DNA from 4 places in the Micromonospora sp. BS32 genome. Region 3 is predicted to be linked to each of the others. Evidence: riboswitches for the same ligand, from Rfam matches in the RefSeq annotation. Region 3 holds a riboswitch; each other region holds the start of a gene.

Region 1 (4,203 bases), on a different contig from region 3:
GACGCGCTGGAGTTCCCGGCTGCTGACCAGCTTTGCCGTGGCGGTGGCGTTCTCGCTCGGTGGGTCGACCCTGCCCGACACCGTCGCACTCCCCGAGACCCTGCCGCCGATGGCGGCGCTCCCGGCTGCGGGTCCGCCCGGCGCCCCGGCTCTCGTGCCCGCGACGAGCACGGCGACCACCTGGGCGGGCCGGCCGGGCTACCTCGCCGGTGAGCTGCGGCAGCGGCAGACCGACGCTCTCGTTCCGGCCACTGTGGGCTCGCCGACCCACGACCGCAGCCTCGGCGACGTGCACCCGGTCCTCGCGCCGCCCGCAGGTCCGGCCGGTGCGCCTGCGGACCGGTCGGCCGCCGCGCCGGGTGTACCAACCGTGGCGGTGCCGGCCCTCGCCGGGCTCTCCCCGGCCGCTGCGGGGCCGCGCGCACCCCCCGGCTGAGCGCCGCGCCCAGCGCCGACCCGCGACCATCCCCGCCACGAACCTCACCGCCGCACCAGCCCGGCAACGGCCCGGCCCCGACGGCCGCGTCCCGCTCCGCGGCCGCGTGTGGACTCCTCTCTCGCAGCTGCCCCCGTGAGGTGCCGACCATGAACACCGTGCTCTACCAGTTCCTGATCGAGGTCCCGACCGCCGCCGCCATCTGGTCCGCCCTGCTCGTGCTCGCCCTGACCGTGCTCACCGTCCTCGTCGCCCGTCCCGAGCGGGAGCGCCCGACCGAGGATGCGCCCGCCGAGCCGCCGGCCGGCGACGCCGTCCTGGAAGTCGCCGACCTGCGCCGGTACGCCGACGAGGTCGCCGTCGCGGCGGCCGGCGCGGCGCAGACGGCTCGCCGTCGGCGGGAAGCCTGGCTGGCCGCTCAGGCGGAGGCCGACCGGGCCTGGACGGCGTACGACGAGGCGGAGGAGGCCGCCCGGCGCTTCGTCGGCGCCCGCGCGCTGCCGGCGCCGCGTACCCCGCGCACGCCCGCCGAGTACGCCGGCCGGGAGCGTTGGCTGCACCAGGCAGCGGTGGCCGCGCACTGGCGGGGTGAGCTGTCCCTGACCCAGCTGCGGGACGTCTTCGCGCATCGGGACGGCTGGGACCCGCGCCGGCACCCGGTTGAGCAGGAGGTGCTGCTGGCCCGGGCGGTCCGCGAGGGGCGCCGGGAGGCGTACCGGTCGGCCACCGAGCGGGAGCGGTCAGCGTGGCGGGACGCGGAGCTGGCCGCCGAGTCGGCGCGGGCGCTCGCCACCGAGGCGTACGCGGCGACCGAGCGGCTGCGGCCGGCCCGGGTGCCGGCCCGTCGGGCAACGGCGGTGGTGGCGCCGACGGCGACCGCGGCGCGCTGGCGGCCGGCCCGGGTGGGCTGACCGGGGCCGAATTGTTACCCAAAACTCGGTGAGCCGGGTCACGTCCACGCCGAACCGGTCATCCGGTAACAGCCGGTGACATCGACGCCGACGGTCCTCGGTGATTCTGGTAGCGACGTCCGATTGTCGCCCCATCGCGTCCGGATGGCGCACTGTCCCATCGAGCGACGCCAGTGCCGAAGTGCACCGGAAATTGCTCGCGCTGATCATGTTTAAGCAGTTCAGCGCGCTTGGCCGGGAGTGGACCCGCCAGTAATGTCGCCTCGGTCCGGTGCGGTTTCCGATCGCAAGAGGCGACGCCGCGTCGACCCGCTCAATCGTGAGATCACGAACCGGGGACCCACGCAGTTCTGGGGTGAATCCGCGGGCCACGGCCCGCGGTAGGGCGTTCTTCCCGCCCGAATCCGTCAGCTAACCCGGTAGGCGGTGTCGGAAGGAGTTCCCTTAGTGCAGTTCGACAACATTCCGCGGTTGTTCCCCCACCTCGGTAGCGGGGTGCCGTCGCCGGTCCGCTGCGCGGTCGCGCGCTGATCCCAGCATCCGCCTCGCCGTCCGGCATCGACCGGGCGGTCCCCCCGCCGAGCGGTCCCGCACCGAACCCGATCCCGCGCCTGGCCGACCGCCACGCGCCGATCCGGTGCGCCCGCCCCCGCTCCCGCACCGTGGAGGAACACTCGTGAAGCACCAGATGAAGCGGCAGTTGCGACGCCTCACCACCGAGCGCCCCTACCAGGTCGTCGCCGGCGCTGCCGCGGCCCTCGCGCTCGCCTCCGGGACCGCGGCCCTGGTCGCCGGCACCGACGACGCCCCCGTCCGGCAGCAGACCTCGGCCGCCGTGGCCGAGGCGGCCCCCCGCCTGAACGACGTCGCCACCCGCAGCGAGGTGCGCGTCGCCACCACCCCGTCGGCCAGCCCCTCGGCGAGCGCCTCGCCGTCGGCCAGCGCCGCCAAGGCCAAGGCCAAGGCGACGGCGGACCCGGACCTGACCCGTACCGCGGCGCCGAAGCCGCCGTCGTCGAAGGTCCTCAGCTACGACTACGAGGCCCAGACCACCTACTACAACTGCGGCCCGGCGGCGGTGCGCAACGCGCTCAGCGCGACCGGCATCGACCGCACCCAGGACGACCTGGCCGTCCAGCTCGGCACCACCGAGATGGGCACCAACTCGGCGGAGGACACCACCCGGGTGCTCAACGCCGTGGTGAAGGGCGACCCGTACCGGACCCGGATGTTCGAGGGCACCCCAAGCTCGGCGCAGATCGACCGGCTCCAGGCCGACGTGGTCAAGGCGATCACCGACAAGCGGGGCGTGGTGGCCAACGTGGCCGGCACCGCCACCGACGTCGACGGCGGCTGGCACTCCTTCCCCGGCGGCCACTACATCGCCGTGGTGGGCTACAAGAACGACGGTCGTACCGTCCGGATCGCCGACTCGGCCGACCCGAGCCTGCCGGCGTACTGGATCAGCACCGTGGACCTGGCGAACTGGATCGCCACCCGCGGCTACTCCGCCTGACCCGCGCCGTACTCCGGGCGCCGGCTCCCCTCGGGGGCCGGCGCCCGGCGTCGTTCCCGGGTCTCGCGGGCCGGTGCCCGTCGATGGCACACTGCGCCCCATGACCGACGGATCGGGTCCCCGGCGCGTTCTGGTGCTGCTGCACGGGATGGGCGCCACCGGCGACGTCTGGCTGCCCTGGGCGCCACTGCTGGAGCACCGCTGGCCGGGCCGCTGGCTCGCGCCGGACCTGGCCGGTCACGGCTGGTCGCCGCCGCTGCCCGGGTACTCCTTCACCGGCCTCGCCGGGCGGGTGGCCGCCGGGCTGGGCCCGGCCGGCGGGTCGGCGGACGGCCGGTCGGGGGAGCGCCTGGTGGTTCTCGGGCACTCGCTCGGCGGGGTGGTCGCGCTGGCGCTGGCCGCCCGGCACGCGGGCCTGCTGGTCGACGCCGTGGTCGGGCTCGGCATCAAGGCGGTCTGGTCGCCGGCCGAGCTGGCCAAGACGCGCGAGCTGGCCGAGCGGCCGGTGAGCTGGTTCGCCACCCGGGACGAGGCCGCCCGCCGCTACCTGCGGGTCGCCGGCCTCGGTGGGCTCTTCGCCCCGGACCACCCGGTGGTCCACGCCGGCCTGCGCGCCGAGGACGGCCGGTGGCGCCTGGCCATGGACCCGGCCGCCTTCGCGGTCGGCGCCCCGGACCTGCCGGGCCTGCTCGCCGGCACCGACGTCCCGGTGCTGCTGGCCCGCGGCGAGCACGACCCGATGGTCAGCGACGACCAGCTGGCGGCGCTCGGGGTCCCCGTGGTCACGCTGCCGGGCCTCGGGCACAACGCGCACGTGGAGGACCCGGCGGCGGTGCTGGCCCTGCTCGACCGCTACCTCTGACGAGACGCGGAACCGCGCCGCCCCCGAGGGGACGACGCGGTTCCGGCGTGCGCGGTGGCGCTACCGCTTGCTCTTCGCGAACTCGCCGTACGCCTTCAGCACCTCGTCGGTCGGGCCGTCCATCCGGATCACGCCGGACTCCAGCCAGATCGACCGCTCGCAGGTGTCCCGGATCGAGGCGAGCTGGTGGCTCACCAGGAACACCGTGCCGGCGCCCTCGCGCAGCTCGCGCACCCGCTGCTCGCTGCGCTTGCGGAAGCCCTCGTCGCCGGTGGCCAGCGCCTCGTCGATCAGCAGCACGTCGTGCTTCTTGGCCGCCGCGATGGCGAACCGCAGCCGGGCGGCCATGCCGGAGGAGTACGTCCGCATCGGCAGGCTGGCGAAGTCACCCCGCTCGTTGATCCCGGAGAACTCGATGATCTCCGGCGCCCGGCGGGCCACCTCCTCCGGCGACATGCCCATCGCCAGGCAGCCCAGC
Region 2 (4,203 bases), on a different contig from region 3:
CCGGGTGAAGCGGGACACCAGCCAGGTGGCGACCATGATGCCGACCGGCTTACCGACGATCAGGCCGACCACGATGCCGACCGCCACCCGGTCGGTGAGCGCGGTCGCCAGGCCGGCCAGCCCCCCGATGGTCACCCCGGCGGAGAGGAACGCGAAGATCGGCACCGCGACGCCGGCGGAGAGCGGTCGGAACCGGTGCTCGAAGTGCTCGGCGAGCCCCGGCCCGGCGTCCGGGCCGCCGGCCGCCTCGCTGCGGATCACCGGGACGGTGAACGCGAGCAGGACGCCCGCGACGGTGGCGTGCACCCCCGACTCGTGCACCAGCACCCAGGTGACCGCCGCCAGCGGCAGCAGCAGCCACCAGGACCGCACCCGGCGCTGCACCAGCAGGGCGAACACGGCCAGCGGGACGAGCGCGGCCAGCAGCGGCGCGACCGACAGGCCCGAGGTGTAGAAGATGGCGATGATGACGATCGCCAGCAGGTCGTCCACGACGGCCAGGGTGAGCAGGAAGGTGCGCAGCGCCGAGGGCAGGAACCGGCCGACCACGGCCAGCACGGCGAGGGCGAAGGCGATGTCCGTCGCGGTCGGGATGGCCCACCCCTTCGCGGCGCCGCCCCCGGCGCCCGCCGCGATCAGGGTGAACAGCAGCGCGGGTACGGCCACCCCGCCGACCGCGGCCGCCACCGGCACCGCCGCCCGGCGGGGATCACGGAGATCACCGGCGACGAACTCGCGCTTGAGCTCCAACCCGGCGACGAAGAAGAAGGTCGCCAGCAGACCGTCCGCGGCCCAGGTGGCGAGGGTCAGGTCGAGGTGCAGGGCCGCCGGGCCGACCCGGAGGTCCCGCACCGACTGGTATCCGTCGGACCAGGGGGAGTTCGACCAGACCAGGGCGAGCAGCGCACCGGCGAGCAGCAGTGCCCCACCGACGGTCTCCTTGCGGAGAATGGCGGAGATGCGGCTGGTCTCGCCCCAGGAGCGGCGGGCGAACAGGTTGGCACGGCGCCGGTCGGCGTCGGTCACGGAAACTCCTCGTCGGCAGGGGTCGCGTCATCCATCGCCGACCAGACTTCCCGGCACACCAGGGTCAACCCTATCCGCCGCCGGGCGGGTGGTCGCCCAGTAGCCGGCATGCCGCCCGTCCAGGGGGTCGCCGCACGCGACGACGCCCGGCCGGGTGGATCCGGCCGGGCGTCGTCGTTCGCGCGGTGGTGCGCCCTCGGGGAGGGACGGGCGTCAGAGGCTGAGCTGCTGACCCGGGAAGATCAGGCCCGGGTCGGCGCCGACGACGCGCTTGTTGCGCTCGTACAGCGCCTGCCAGCCACCGGCGAGGTCCTTCGCGTCGGCGATCTCCGACAGGGTGTCACCCGCGCGCACCACGTACCTGTCCCCGCTGGACGCCGGGGCGCTACGCCGCTCGCTGCGGCTGCTGCGCCGCTGGTCGGACGACCGCTCCGACTTCGTGGTCGCCCGCTCGGTGCGCCGCTCGGACTTCTCCGACCGCTCGGACTTGCGCGACGACGACTTCTCCGAGGTGGAGTAGCTCTTCGTCGAGCCGCCCTTCTTGCCGCACACCGGCCAGGCGCCGATGCCCTGACCGTCGAGCACCTTCTCCGCGATCGCGATCTGCTCGCCCCGGCTGGCCAGGTCGGCGCGGGAGGCGTACTTCTTGCCGCCGTAGCCGGACCAGGTGCCCGCCGAGAACTGCAGGCCACCGTAGTAGCCGTTGCCGGTGTTGATGTGCCAGTTGCCGCCGGACTCGCACTGGGCGATCGCGTCCCAGTTGACGCTGGCGGCGCTCGCCGGGGCGGCCGGCGCCAGGACCGCGGCGACGCCGGTGACGGCGCCGACGGCGAGCGTGCCGACGGCGACGCGGCGCGAGCTGACCCGTCGGTGACGGGCGGTGTGTGCAGTTGACATCTGTGCTCCTCCACGCCGACGAGGTGAGCTGTCGGGTTCGGGCCGAGGAGCCCGGCCGCCGCAGGCGGCTTCACCCCGAGGTGACGTGCACCGAGGAACGTGTGGGTCCCCCGCTCCATGCCCAGCTGACAAGGTCCCACCGTCGGCGGCATGGATTAGGCGTTACCGACCGTGGTGTCCGCGAAGGCGGACCGGATCGACGTTAGGAGGCGTTTCGGCGATTTGCCCACTTCTTGTGAAGTTCTTCACCCGGTCAGGCGAGGGCCGGCTCTCTCCACTTGCGCCATCGCCACGAGGTCGGACAATGCCCTGCTCAGTGCGGCGAGCGCTGGCCCTGACCGGCGGCTGCCGTCCGCCCCGAGCAGGTGAGCTCCCCCGGCTGGAGCTGCACCCGGCTGGGACTCCAGACCTCCACCCGGTCACCCACCACTCTGGCCAACAGGCAGCTACCCCGCCGGTCCGCGCGCAGCGCCAGCCCCACGCTGCCGCCGTACGACGCGACGTCCCGGCGGACCCGGGGGTCGAGGCGGAGCCGGTCGAGGTACGCGCCGACGGACGCCTCGGTCGCCGCAGACCCGGTGGGCAGTTCCCGGCGCAGCCGCTCGGTGAGGTCGGGCGGAAGCGTGGCGGCCGGCCGAGGGGTCACCGGTGGGGTCCTCGGGCAGTCCACCTCGGTCACCGGCTCCATCCCCTCGGCCCGGTACGCCAGCCGGTAGCAGAGCGTCACCTCGGCGTGCCCGCTGTCCGACCCGGACCAGTCGGTCGTGGTGGCCTCGCCGTGCGTACGCACCACCATCGACACACCGCCGGCCCGGTCGGTGCCGTCCAGCGCCATCAGCTCCAGCTCCGGACGCCCCTGCACGGCTCGGCCGAACTCGTCGACCTCCCAGAGTCGCCCCCGCTCGATCGCGGCGGTCAGCTCGTCCAGTCGCCCGCGCGCCTCCCGCCGGGCCAGCGTCTCCGCGTCATCTACCTCGGCCCAGCCGCAGCCGGCGAGCAGCGCCGCCGCGAGCAGTGTTCCCGCGGCCACGGCCGCCCCTCGCCCCGTCACCCCCCGCATGACCGCATTCTGCCGCCCGGCCGCCACCGACACCGTCCGGCGTGGGCCTCGGACTGACCGTTTCCGGACAGCAGGACGGCGGCGCCGCCGACCGACACCAGCCCGCCCGGCGCCGCGATGGGCGCCCGGGTGAGCTTTTGAGCGCGGCCCCGACCGGGCGGACGCCCGGTCGGGGCCGTCGCGTCAGAGGGCGCGGGCCAGCCGGTCGGCGAGGACCCGGGCGAACCGGGCCGGGTCGGCCAGGTCGCCGCCCTCGGCCAGCAGCGCCATGCCGTACAGCAGCTCGGCGGTCTCGGTCAGCGCCGCGCTGTCGTCGCCCCGCTCGTGCGCGGCGCGCAGCCCGGTGACGAGCGGGTGGGTCGGGTTGAGCTCCAGGATCCGCTTGACCTGCGGCAGCTCCTGACCCATCGCGCGGTACATCTTCTCCAGCGTCGGGGTGATGTCGTGGGCGTCGCCGACGACGCAGGCCGGTGAGGTGGTCAGCCGGGAGGAGAGCCGGACCTCCTTGACGCTGTCGGCGAGCGCCTCGCCGAGGAAGGTGAGCAGGGCGGCGTACTCCTTGGCGCGCTGCTCCCGCTCGGCGGTGTCGGCACCCTCCGCCGCGGCGTCGAGGTCGACCTGGCCCTTGGCGATGGAGCGCAGCGGCCGGCCGTCGAACTGGCCGACCCGCTCCACCCAGACCTCGTCGACCGGGTCGGTGAGGAGCAGGACCTCGTACCCCCGGGCCCGGAACGCCTCCATGTGCGGCGAGTTCTCCAGCGTCGCCCGGGTCTCCCCGGTGGCGTAGTAGATCTCGCTCTGGCCCTCCTTCATCCGCGCGACGTAGTCGTGCAGGGTGGTCAGCTCGGCGGGGTCGTGGGTGGACGCGACGGAGACGACGTCGAGGATCGCCTCGGTGTTGTCCGGGTCCTCCAGCAGCCCCTCCTTGACCACCCGGCCGAACTCCGCCCAGAAGGTCCGGTAGCGCTCGGCGTGCGCGGTGCGCAGCTCCTTCACGGTGGCGAGGACCTTGCGGACCAGCCGCCGGCGGACGATCTGGATCTGCCGGTCCTGCTGCAGGATCTCCCGGGAGATGTTCAGCGACAGGTCGTGCGCGTCCACCACGCCCTTGACGAAGCGCAGGTAGTTCGGCATCAGCGCGGCGCAGTCGTCCATCACGAAGACGCGCTTGACGTAGAGCTGCACCCCGCGCCGGCCGTCGGCCATGAAGAGGTCGAAGG
Region 3 (4,203 bases):
TCGCCCGCCAGGACCCCACGCGGGCCCGGGGCGAACTCATCGAACGCCTGCACACCGTCAATCAGCGGGCGATCGATCTCACCGAGGCCCTTCTGCTGCTCAGCCGCGGCGACCGCGGAAACTTCACCCGCGAGAGCGTCGACCTCTCCCTCATCGCCGAAGAAGCCGCCGAAACGCTGCTTCCCCTCGCCGAACAGCGCCGGATCACGCTGGACGTCACCGGCGGGGCGGCCCAGACCAGCGGCTCCGCCGAACTCCTGTCGCGGATGGTGACGAACCTCGTCCAGAACGCCATCGTCCACAACCTCCCCGCCGGCGGCACCGTGACGGTCCACACCGAGGCGCACGGCGACACGAGCGTGCTGCGGGTCGAGAACACGGGTCGTCGGCTCCCACCGGAACTGGTACCGACCCTCACCGAACCCTTCCAGCGCGGAACGGAACGCGTACGCACCGACGAACACGCCGGCGTCGGCCTCGGCCTGGCCATCGTGCACAGCATCGTCCGCGCCCACGACGGGACCCTCGACCTCGTCCCCAGCCCCGTCGGCGGTCTCCTCGTCACGGTCCGGCTTCCCGGCACGCCGTAGGCATCGTCCCCGACCGGGCCCCGTTCAGGTGGAGAACCTGCGGCTCCGGACCGGACGGGTCAGCCGGGGCGGCGAGCACCGCTGTACTCCATATTCGCCAGCTGAGCCATTCGGACCACGTCCCCGGTGTGCGGGGCGTGGACGATCAGCCCGTTGCCGACGTAGATGCCCATGTGATGGTGATCGGCGTAGAAGAAGACGAGGTCACCTGTGCGAAGGTTCGCTCTGCTCACCGCCACACCTGCGGTCCATTGAGAACCTGTGTAATGGTCCAGCTGCACCCCGGCGGAAGCCCACGCGTACTGGGTCAGCCCGGAGCAGTCGAACGAGTCGGGTCCGTTGGCCGCCCACACGTACGGCTCGCCGATCTGATTGCACGCGGTTTTCGCCGCGACGCCGCCGCTGCCCGTGCTGGGGACGGCGGGACACTTCCCACCGATGAACAGCGAACTGGTCGACGTGATGGGTGAGGTGCTGCTCGTGGTAGCGGCTGTCTGCGCGGCGGCTGCGGCTCTGGCCGCTGCGGCGTCCGCGGCCGCCTTGGCCGCTGCCGCCGTCTCCGTGGCGGCGATCTGTCTGTGTAGTGCATCCAACCGCTTGATCTCGGCGTCGATGGCCTTCTTGCGGGCCGCCAACTGGGCCTGCTGGCGCTTCTGTATCGCGATCAGGGCGTCGACCTTCTCCTTGTCGGCGTTGTAGGTCGCCTGCTGGGCCGACAGCCGGGTGACCTGTCGCTGCTCCGAATCTGCCACCTGATTCACGAGCGCGAGCTGATCCCCCAACGCCGTCGGCGACGAGCCGCGGGACAGCAGGGCGTTGAATGTGGAAAGCGACCTTTCCTGCTTGTAGTACCCCGCCACAATCTCCTGGACCTGGGTCCTGCTGACCTCCACCGACTTGGCGAGCGGCTCGATCCTCCGGCTCAGTTCGGCCGATCTGCGCTGGTTCGCGGCCAGTTCCGTCCGGACCTTGTTGTACTGCTCGATGACGGGTTCGAGCTTTTGCCACGCCGCATCGATCTGCTGCTGCACATCGGCGGCCGACGGTGCGGCGTGGGCGTGGGCCGCTGGCCCGACGGCCACCAGGGCCGCCGCCGCGACGGCGAGGATTCTGGTGAACAGCCGCGGTCTGGCGGGCCGGGTGCGCACGGGTGGCAACGGGTTCGGCTCCTTCCACTCGAGGCCGACGCACCCCACGGTGCACCGACCTCGACCGCCTGCCGGGTTAGCTGACGGGTTCGGGCGTGGAAGGCGCCCTACCGCTGATGCGGATTCACCCCGAAACCTGCGGTGGTTCCCCGGCTCGCCTGGCGACGCCAGTGACGTCCAGCGACTCGGCGGTGGCCGTCCCGGGGTACTCCAGGTGGAGACCGACATCCGGAACGGACGCTGACCCACATTAGTGAGGACGGCCCAAAGAAATCAACGAGCCGGCGACGCCAATTCACTACGCTGTCAGGCGGGCACATTGGGTGCCGGAAATTATGCGTACGTAAGGCTCCGCTAATCGAATTCTTAATCTTCCCTAATGTTGACCCTCAACCTGCGCACTGATTTCCTGCAGTAACCCTCACGTGACGCTTAACCGTTTTCCCGACGTCGTGGCGGCTCCATCGTCCCGTGAGCGGCCACCCGTCGCCGGGGCTGGCCGAAACTACTCCCCGTGGGGGTCGGACGCGTTGAGCATCGCGACGACCTGGTCGTAGTTACCGCGCGCTTCGCCGTAGCGGAGGAACTTCACCCGCTCGACCTGGATCTCCTTCGCGTCGGGCTGTGACTCGAGCAGCCCGACGACCTCCGCCACGAACTCGTCCAGCGGCATCCCGTACTCGCTCGTCTCCTGTCCGGGCAGCAGCGCGGTGCGGACGGCCGGCGGTTCGAGCTCCACGACCTTCACGGTCGTGTCCGCGAGCTGCAGCCGGATCGACTCGCTGAGCATGTGGATCGCGGCCTTCGACGCGTTGTAGCTCGGGGTGATCTTGAGCGGCGCGAACGCGAGGCCCGAGGAGACGGTGATGATGGTGGCGTCCGGCTGCGCCTGCAGGTGTTCGATGAACGCGGCGATGAGGCGGATCGGGCCGAGCACGTTGGTCGTCAGCACCGCCTCGGCCGAGGCGAGGAACGATTCCGGCTTGTGCCAGTCCTCGATGCGCATAATGCCGGCCATCGTGACCAGGACATTGAGGTCCGGGTGCTTCGCCAGCACCTCCTTCGCGGCGGCGTCGATGCTCGCGGCGCTCGCGGTGTCGATCGCCACGGTGTCGATGTCGGGGTGCTCCGCGGCGATCTGCTCGAGCAGGTCGGTGCGCCGGCCGCCGACGATGACCGTGTTGCCCTTGGCCCGCAGCTCGAGCGCGAGGGCGAGCCCGATCCCGCTCGTGGAGCCGGGGATGAAGATGGTGTTTCCGGAAATGTTCATGCGCCGAGCTTCGCCGATCGTCCGGCATCGGGGGCAGAGACCGGTTATCCGGGGATCCGCAAACCCTGGTTCGCGCCCGCGTGCTTCGACCGCCGCCAGCGGATCATTGGCCGGGAGGCTCGTACCCGACCTTGGTCCGGGTCGCCTCGTCGACCTCCTCCGCGGTCAGGAGGGGGGTTATCCGCGTCTCCAGACCGCCCGCCGCCCGGATGGCGATCGCCATGCCGGCCGCCGTCTGGTGGTTCGGCAGCTCGCACACCACGTAGGTGTCGTGCTCGTCGAACCCGAAGTACATCGACTCCATCCGGCCGCCGAGGCTCTCGATCATCGCCCGGACGGCCTCGGCGCGCTTCGTCCCGCCGTCCTTGCTCAGTCCCTTGAGCCCCTCGACGGTGTAGGACGACTTGAGCAGGAATTTGGCCATTTGGGGATCACCTCTCCGATGTTCGGCACCCGCCGCCGCGCCGGTTCCCGACCGCGCGGCACCGCACGAGCTCGCTCGGACCAGCCGGCTGACGGCCGCGGGTACCCGTTGCCGCGCCGGCTAGTCGTCGCCGGCGCCACGATCGGATGACGCTCAGGTGGGCGGAACAGCTGCCGGTAATGTGCGGGGCGCCTGGGAGGAGGGGCCGATGCTGGGGCTGGAGCTGCCACCCGCCGTCGAGGCGGAGCGCGTGATCACCGCCGTACTCGCCGACCTGCGCTCCGGCGCCCACCGCGGCGTGGTGGTCGACTCCCCGCCCGGCGCCGGCAAGTCCACCCTCGTCGTGCGAGCCGCCGTCGAGCTGGCCACCGCCGGCGAACCGGTGATCATCATCGCGCAGACCAACGAGCAGGTCGACGACCTCATCGACCGGCTCGCCCGCAAGGCCCCCGAGCTGCGCATCGGCCGGCTCTCCGCCGCCGACTACCGGCCCTCGGAGCGGGTGAAGGGCCACGAGACGGTCCGGGTCGTCGCGAAGGTCGCCGACCTCGGTGGTCCGGCCGTCGTCCTCGGTACGGCCGCGAAGTGGGCCACCGTCACCGAGGGCTCGTGGCCGTGGGCGATCGTCGACGAGGCGTACCAGATGCGCTCGGACGCCCTGCTGCGCGTGGCCGGCAGGTTCGAACGGGCGCTGTTCGTGGGTGATCCCGGGCAGCTCGACCCGTTCTCGACGGTCGAGACCGTGCGCTGGACGGGCCTGACCTGGGATCC
Region 4 (4,203 bases), on a different contig from region 3:
GGGAGCTGAGCACCTTCGGCGACCGACAGCGTGCCGCCCGGGCGGCGGCCCGGGAACGTCCGGAGGACTACCGCGACTACGCGCACGTGGTGGTGGACGAGTCGCAGGACGTCTCGCCGATGCAGTGGCGGATGGTCGGCCGGCGGGGCCGGCTGGCGTCCTGGACGGTGGTCGGCGACCCGGCGCAGACCGCGTGGTCGGGCGACCCGGCGGAGCTGGACCGGGCCCGCGACCAGGCACTCGGCCGCCGCCGGCGGCACCGGTTCGTGCTCACCACCAACTACCGCAACTCCGCGGAGATCTTCGCGGTGGCGGCGGCGGAGATCCGTCGGCTGCACCCGGACCTGGCGCTGCCGACGGCGGTCCGCTCCACCGGGGTCGATCCGGTCGCGCTGACCGTCCCGGCGGCGGAGCTGGCAGCCGCGACCGTGGAGGCGGTGGAGACGCTGCTCGCCGAGGTCGAGGGGACGGTCGGGGTGATCACTCCGGTGCCGCGCCGGGACGAGGTGGCCGGCTGGCTCGCCGACGGTACGGGCGCCGGCCGGCTCCAGGTGGTGACGAGCCTCCAGGCCAAGGGCATGGAGTACGACGGTGTGGTGCTGGTCTGCCCCAGCGAGATCCGCGCGGAGCCCTCCGGCGTGCGCACCCTCTACGTGGCCCTCTCCCGCGCCACGCAACGCCTGACCACCCTCGACCCCACTCCCTGACCCCCACCACCCCACCCCCGAGCGGGTGGGTTGGATATATAGCGATGTGAGCATAGGTTGGGTCGGGTGCGCGGCGGGGACGGAAGGTGTGGGCGTGGGCGGAGGGCATGACCACAGCGGGGCGGTCACCAACGCCGCGCAGCGGCACCGGGGGCGACTCTGGGCGGCCTTCGGGCTGCTCGCCGCGCTCATGGTGGTCGAGGCGGTCACCGCCTTCGGCACCGGTTCGCTGGCCCTGCTCTCCGACGCCGGGCACATGTTCACCGACGTGCTCGGCATCGGGATGGCCCTGGCCGCCATCACCGCCACCCGGCTCGCCGACCGAGACCCCCAGCGCACCTTCGGGCTCTACCGGCTGGAGGTGCTCGCCGCGCTGGCCAACGCCGTGCTGCTCAGCGGGGTCGCGGTCTACGTCCTGATCGAGGCGGTACGCCGGTTCGGCAATCCGCCCGAGGTGGTCACCGGCCCGATGCTCGCGGTGGCGCTGCTCGGCCTGCTCGCCAACGTCGCCGCGTTCGCCCTGCTCCGCCCGGGCGCCAAGGAGAGCCTCAACCTGCGCGGGGCGTACCTGGAGGTGGTCGGGGACCTGCTCGGCTCGCTCGGCGTGATCGGCGCGGCGCTGCTCATCGCCGGCACCGGCTGGTGGTGGGCCGACCCGGCGGTGGCCGTGGCGATCGGCGTGTTCATCCTCCCCCGCACGTGGCGGCTCGGCCGGGCGGCGGTGCGCATCCTGGTCCAGGCCGCGCCGGAGCACCTCCAGGTGACCGCGGTGCACGATCGGCTGACCGCCGTCCCCGGCGTGGCCGAGGTGCACGACCTGCACGTCTGGACGCTCACCTCCGGCATGGACGTGGCCTCCGCCCACCTGACCACCATCCCGGGCGCCGAGGTCGGGACGGTGCTCGCCGCCGCCCGCAGCGCCCTGCACGAGGACTTCCACATCGAGCACGCCACCCTGCAGATCGAGCCGGGCGCGTCGCCCGGCGGCTGCGGGCCGTCGCACTGGTAGTTAGCGGCTCCTTAAGAAATCCACCCCATTTATCCTCTTGTCCCTCCTTCAACAGGTTTCCCTCGCGTACCGTCAGTCACGAAACGGGCGGGTGTCACACCCGTACCGGTAGGCTCGGTCCCGGCCTCCGCCCGGCGGCGCCCATCGGTGCCGGCGGTGGCCGTCGCCTAATCGCCCTCGAGGCGAGCCGGGGAACCATGTTCGTGGGGTGCATCCGCGTCAGCGGTAGGGATCTTCCGTCCCGAACCCGTCAGCTAACCCGGTCGGCGGCTGACGGAAGGACATGTGCATGCACGTACGACGCACCACCGCGCGGCTGCTGGCCGCGGTCGCCGCGACGCTCGCCCTGGGCGTGTCGTCCGCGCCGGTCGCCACGCCGGCCGTGGCCGCACCCAGCACCGCCCGGCTCGCCGCCCCCGGCGACGACGACGAGGGCGGCAGCCCCGAGCTGCGGGCCCAGCTCGACGCGGCCAGCAAGGGCTGGCTCGACGCCCGGGCCGCGCTGGACCGCTCCACCAAACGGCAGCAGGCGCTCACCGCCCAGCTCAAGACTGTCGAGGCGGAACTGGGCGTGCGCAACGGCAAGGTCAGCGAGATCGCCGGCGTGGCGTACCGGACGGGCCGCCTCGGGCCGGTCTCGGCGCTGCTCAGCAGCTCCTCCCCGGAGGGCTTCCTGGACCGGGCCGCGGCGCTGGAGACGGTCGCCGCCAACGAGGACCGGGAACTGCGCAACCTCATCCGGACCCGGGACGAGGCCACCCGGACGCGCGCCGCGATCGACCGCGAAGTCATCGAGGAGCGCCGCCAGGTCACCGTGATGGCCAAGCGCAAGCAGCAGGCCGAGCGGGCGCTCGAGGTCGCCGCCGCCCAGAAGCCCGACCCGCCCGCCGCCGCCGACAGTGGCGGGTCCACCTCGGGTACGTCCACCGCGAACGCCAAGCCGGCGACCCGCAACCCCGACGGCTCCTGGCCGCCGGAGTCGTGCAGCATCGACGACCCGACGCCCGCCGACGGCTGCATCACCCCGCGGATGCTCAACGCGCTCCAGCAGGCCCAGGCCGCCGGCTTCAAGAGGTACGTCTCCTGCTACCGGCCCAGTGGCTCCGGCGAGCACCCCAAGGGGCGGGCCTGTGACTTCGCCGCCCAGGTCAGCGGCTTCGGCGGGGACGCCACCGGCGGCGACAGGACGTACGGCAACAACCTGGCCGCGTACTTCATCCGCAACGCCGACCGGCTCGGTGTGCTCTACGTGATCTGGTACCGGCAGATCTGGCTGCCCAGCAGCGGCTGGAAGTCGTACAGCGGGGCGGGCGGGGACCCGTCCAGCGACCACACCAACCACGTGCACCTGTCGGTGTACTGACCCGGGTACGCCGGTGGCCCGCCCCGGGCCACCGGCGTACGTCCCCGGCCGTACGCCGGATGTCGTCGCCCGGCCCACGACGGGCCGCTCCCGGCCGACGAGCATCGGGGACATGGCCAGACTCTCCCCCGACGCCCGCAAGACCCTGCTCACCCTGCACCTGGTGACCTCGCTGGGCTGGCTCGGCGCCGACCTGGTGCTGCTGACCCTCGGCGTCGCCGGGCTGCGGGGGGCCGACCCGGAGGTGGTCTACCCGGCGGCCGCGCTGCTCGTCACCTGGCTCTTCGCGCCGCTGAGCGTGCTGGTCTGGCTGGTCGGCGTGGCCAGCGCGCTGCTCACCCCGTGGGGGCTGCTCCGGCACCGGTGGGTGCTGGTCAAGCTCGCGGTGACCACGGTGATGCTGGGCCTGGTGCTGTTCCAGCTCACGCCGCGCATCCAGGCCGCCGCCGCTCCGGACGCCACCGCGCACCTGCGGGCCGACGTGGTGATCGCCCCGAGCGTCTCCACCGTCCTACTGGTCGCGCTGACCGTGATCTCCACCTGGAAGCCGTGGGGACGCACCCGCCGCGGTGTCACGGCCCGCCGGACACCGGTGGCGGCCGCCGCGGGCCGTCGCTGACCGGGGTGTGGTCAGCCGGTGGCCGGGCCGCCGCCGGCCTCCCTGCCCAGGACCGCGCCGAGCCGGCTGGCCAGCCCCAGGTGGGCGGCCCGGGCCTGGCGGAAGGCGTACCCGAACAGCGGCGCGGGCGCCGCCAGGGTGATCTCCACGTCGATCCGCAGCACGCCGGCCTCCTCCCGGAGCCGGGTGTGGTTGCGTACGGTCGTGCCGGGCTGCTGGCGGGCCACCGTGACGATCTCGTTGTCGGTCACCACCAGGACGTCGGCCTGGTAGGTGACCGGGAAGCGCAGCGGACCCACCTCCAGCCGGTCGGTGATCGCGTAGCTGGCCCGGGCGCCCGGGCGGGGCGGCAACCGGCGGACCCGGACGATCAGCGGGTGCAGCTCCTCCTGCCGGGCCAGGTCGCTCAGCAGCGCCACCGCATCCGCCCGTGAGCAGCGCGCCTGCACCGTGTAGCTGAACGACTCCCGCCGGACCACTGCGCCTCCACCACCCTCGTCGGTGG

What was found. A riboswitch is a leader RNA that binds a small molecule or an ion and turns the genes downstream of it on or off. The one in region 3 is predicted to bind cyclic di-AMP.
Region 1: linked by a shared signal. The riboswitch ahead of AC5RWQ_RS15440 (C39 family peptidase) and the one ahead of AC5RWQ_RS18765 (C40 family peptidase) in region 3 are both predicted to bind cyclic di-AMP.
Region 2: linked by a shared signal. The riboswitch ahead of AC5RWQ_RS26810 (transglycosylase family protein) and the one ahead of AC5RWQ_RS18765 (C40 family peptidase) in region 3 are both predicted to bind cyclic di-AMP.
Region 4: linked by a shared signal. The riboswitch ahead of AC5RWQ_RS11925 (coiled-coil domain-containing protein) and the one ahead of AC5RWQ_RS18765 (C40 family peptidase) in region 3 are both predicted to bind cyclic di-AMP.

The regions. Positions count from the first base shown of each region.
Region 1 covers NZ_JBSSHR010000008.1:241,621-245,823, reverse strand. The annotation lists gene AC5RWQ_RS15450 (hypothetical protein) at 1-436, shown strand, start outside; gene AC5RWQ_RS15445 (hypothetical protein) at 586-1,347, shown strand; cyclic di-AMP (ydaO/yuaA leader) riboswitch at 1,648-1,788, shown strand; gene AC5RWQ_RS15440 (C39 family peptidase) at 2,024-2,863, shown strand; gene AC5RWQ_RS15435 (alpha/beta fold hydrolase) at 2,964-3,725, shown strand; gene AC5RWQ_RS15430 (ABC transporter ATP-binding protein) at 3,786-4,203, opposite strand, start outside.
Region 2 covers NZ_JBSSHR010000025.1:18,572-22,774, forward strand. The annotation lists gene nhaA (Na+/H+ antiporter NhaA) at 1-1,026, opposite strand, end outside; gene AC5RWQ_RS26810 (transglycosylase family protein) at 1,240-1,923, opposite strand; cyclic di-AMP (ydaO/yuaA leader) riboswitch at 1,922-2,095, opposite strand; gene AC5RWQ_RS26815 (hypothetical protein) at 2,237-2,953, opposite strand; gene htpG (molecular chaperone HtpG) at 3,167-4,203, opposite strand, start outside.
Region 3 covers NZ_JBSSHR010000012.1:44,450-48,652, forward strand. The annotation lists gene AC5RWQ_RS18760 (sensor histidine kinase) at 1-590, shown strand, start outside; gene AC5RWQ_RS18765 (C40 family peptidase) at 650-1,738, opposite strand; cyclic di-AMP (ydaO/yuaA leader) riboswitch at 1,789-1,939, opposite strand; gene AC5RWQ_RS18770 (SDR family oxidoreductase) at 2,244-3,008, opposite strand; gene AC5RWQ_RS18775 (GYD domain-containing protein) at 3,112-3,432, opposite strand; gene AC5RWQ_RS18780 (AAA domain-containing protein) at 3,641-4,203, shown strand, end outside.
Region 4 covers NZ_JBSSHR010000006.1:89,150-93,352, forward strand. The annotation lists gene AC5RWQ_RS11915 (HelD family protein) at 1-707, shown strand, start outside; gene AC5RWQ_RS11920 (cation diffusion facilitator family transporter) at 802-1,716, shown strand; cyclic di-AMP (ydaO/yuaA leader) riboswitch at 1,871-2,001, shown strand; gene AC5RWQ_RS11925 (coiled-coil domain-containing protein) at 2,006-3,079, shown strand; gene AC5RWQ_RS11930 (hypothetical protein) at 3,192-3,698, shown strand; gene AC5RWQ_RS11935 (SRPBCC family protein) at 3,710-4,177, opposite strand.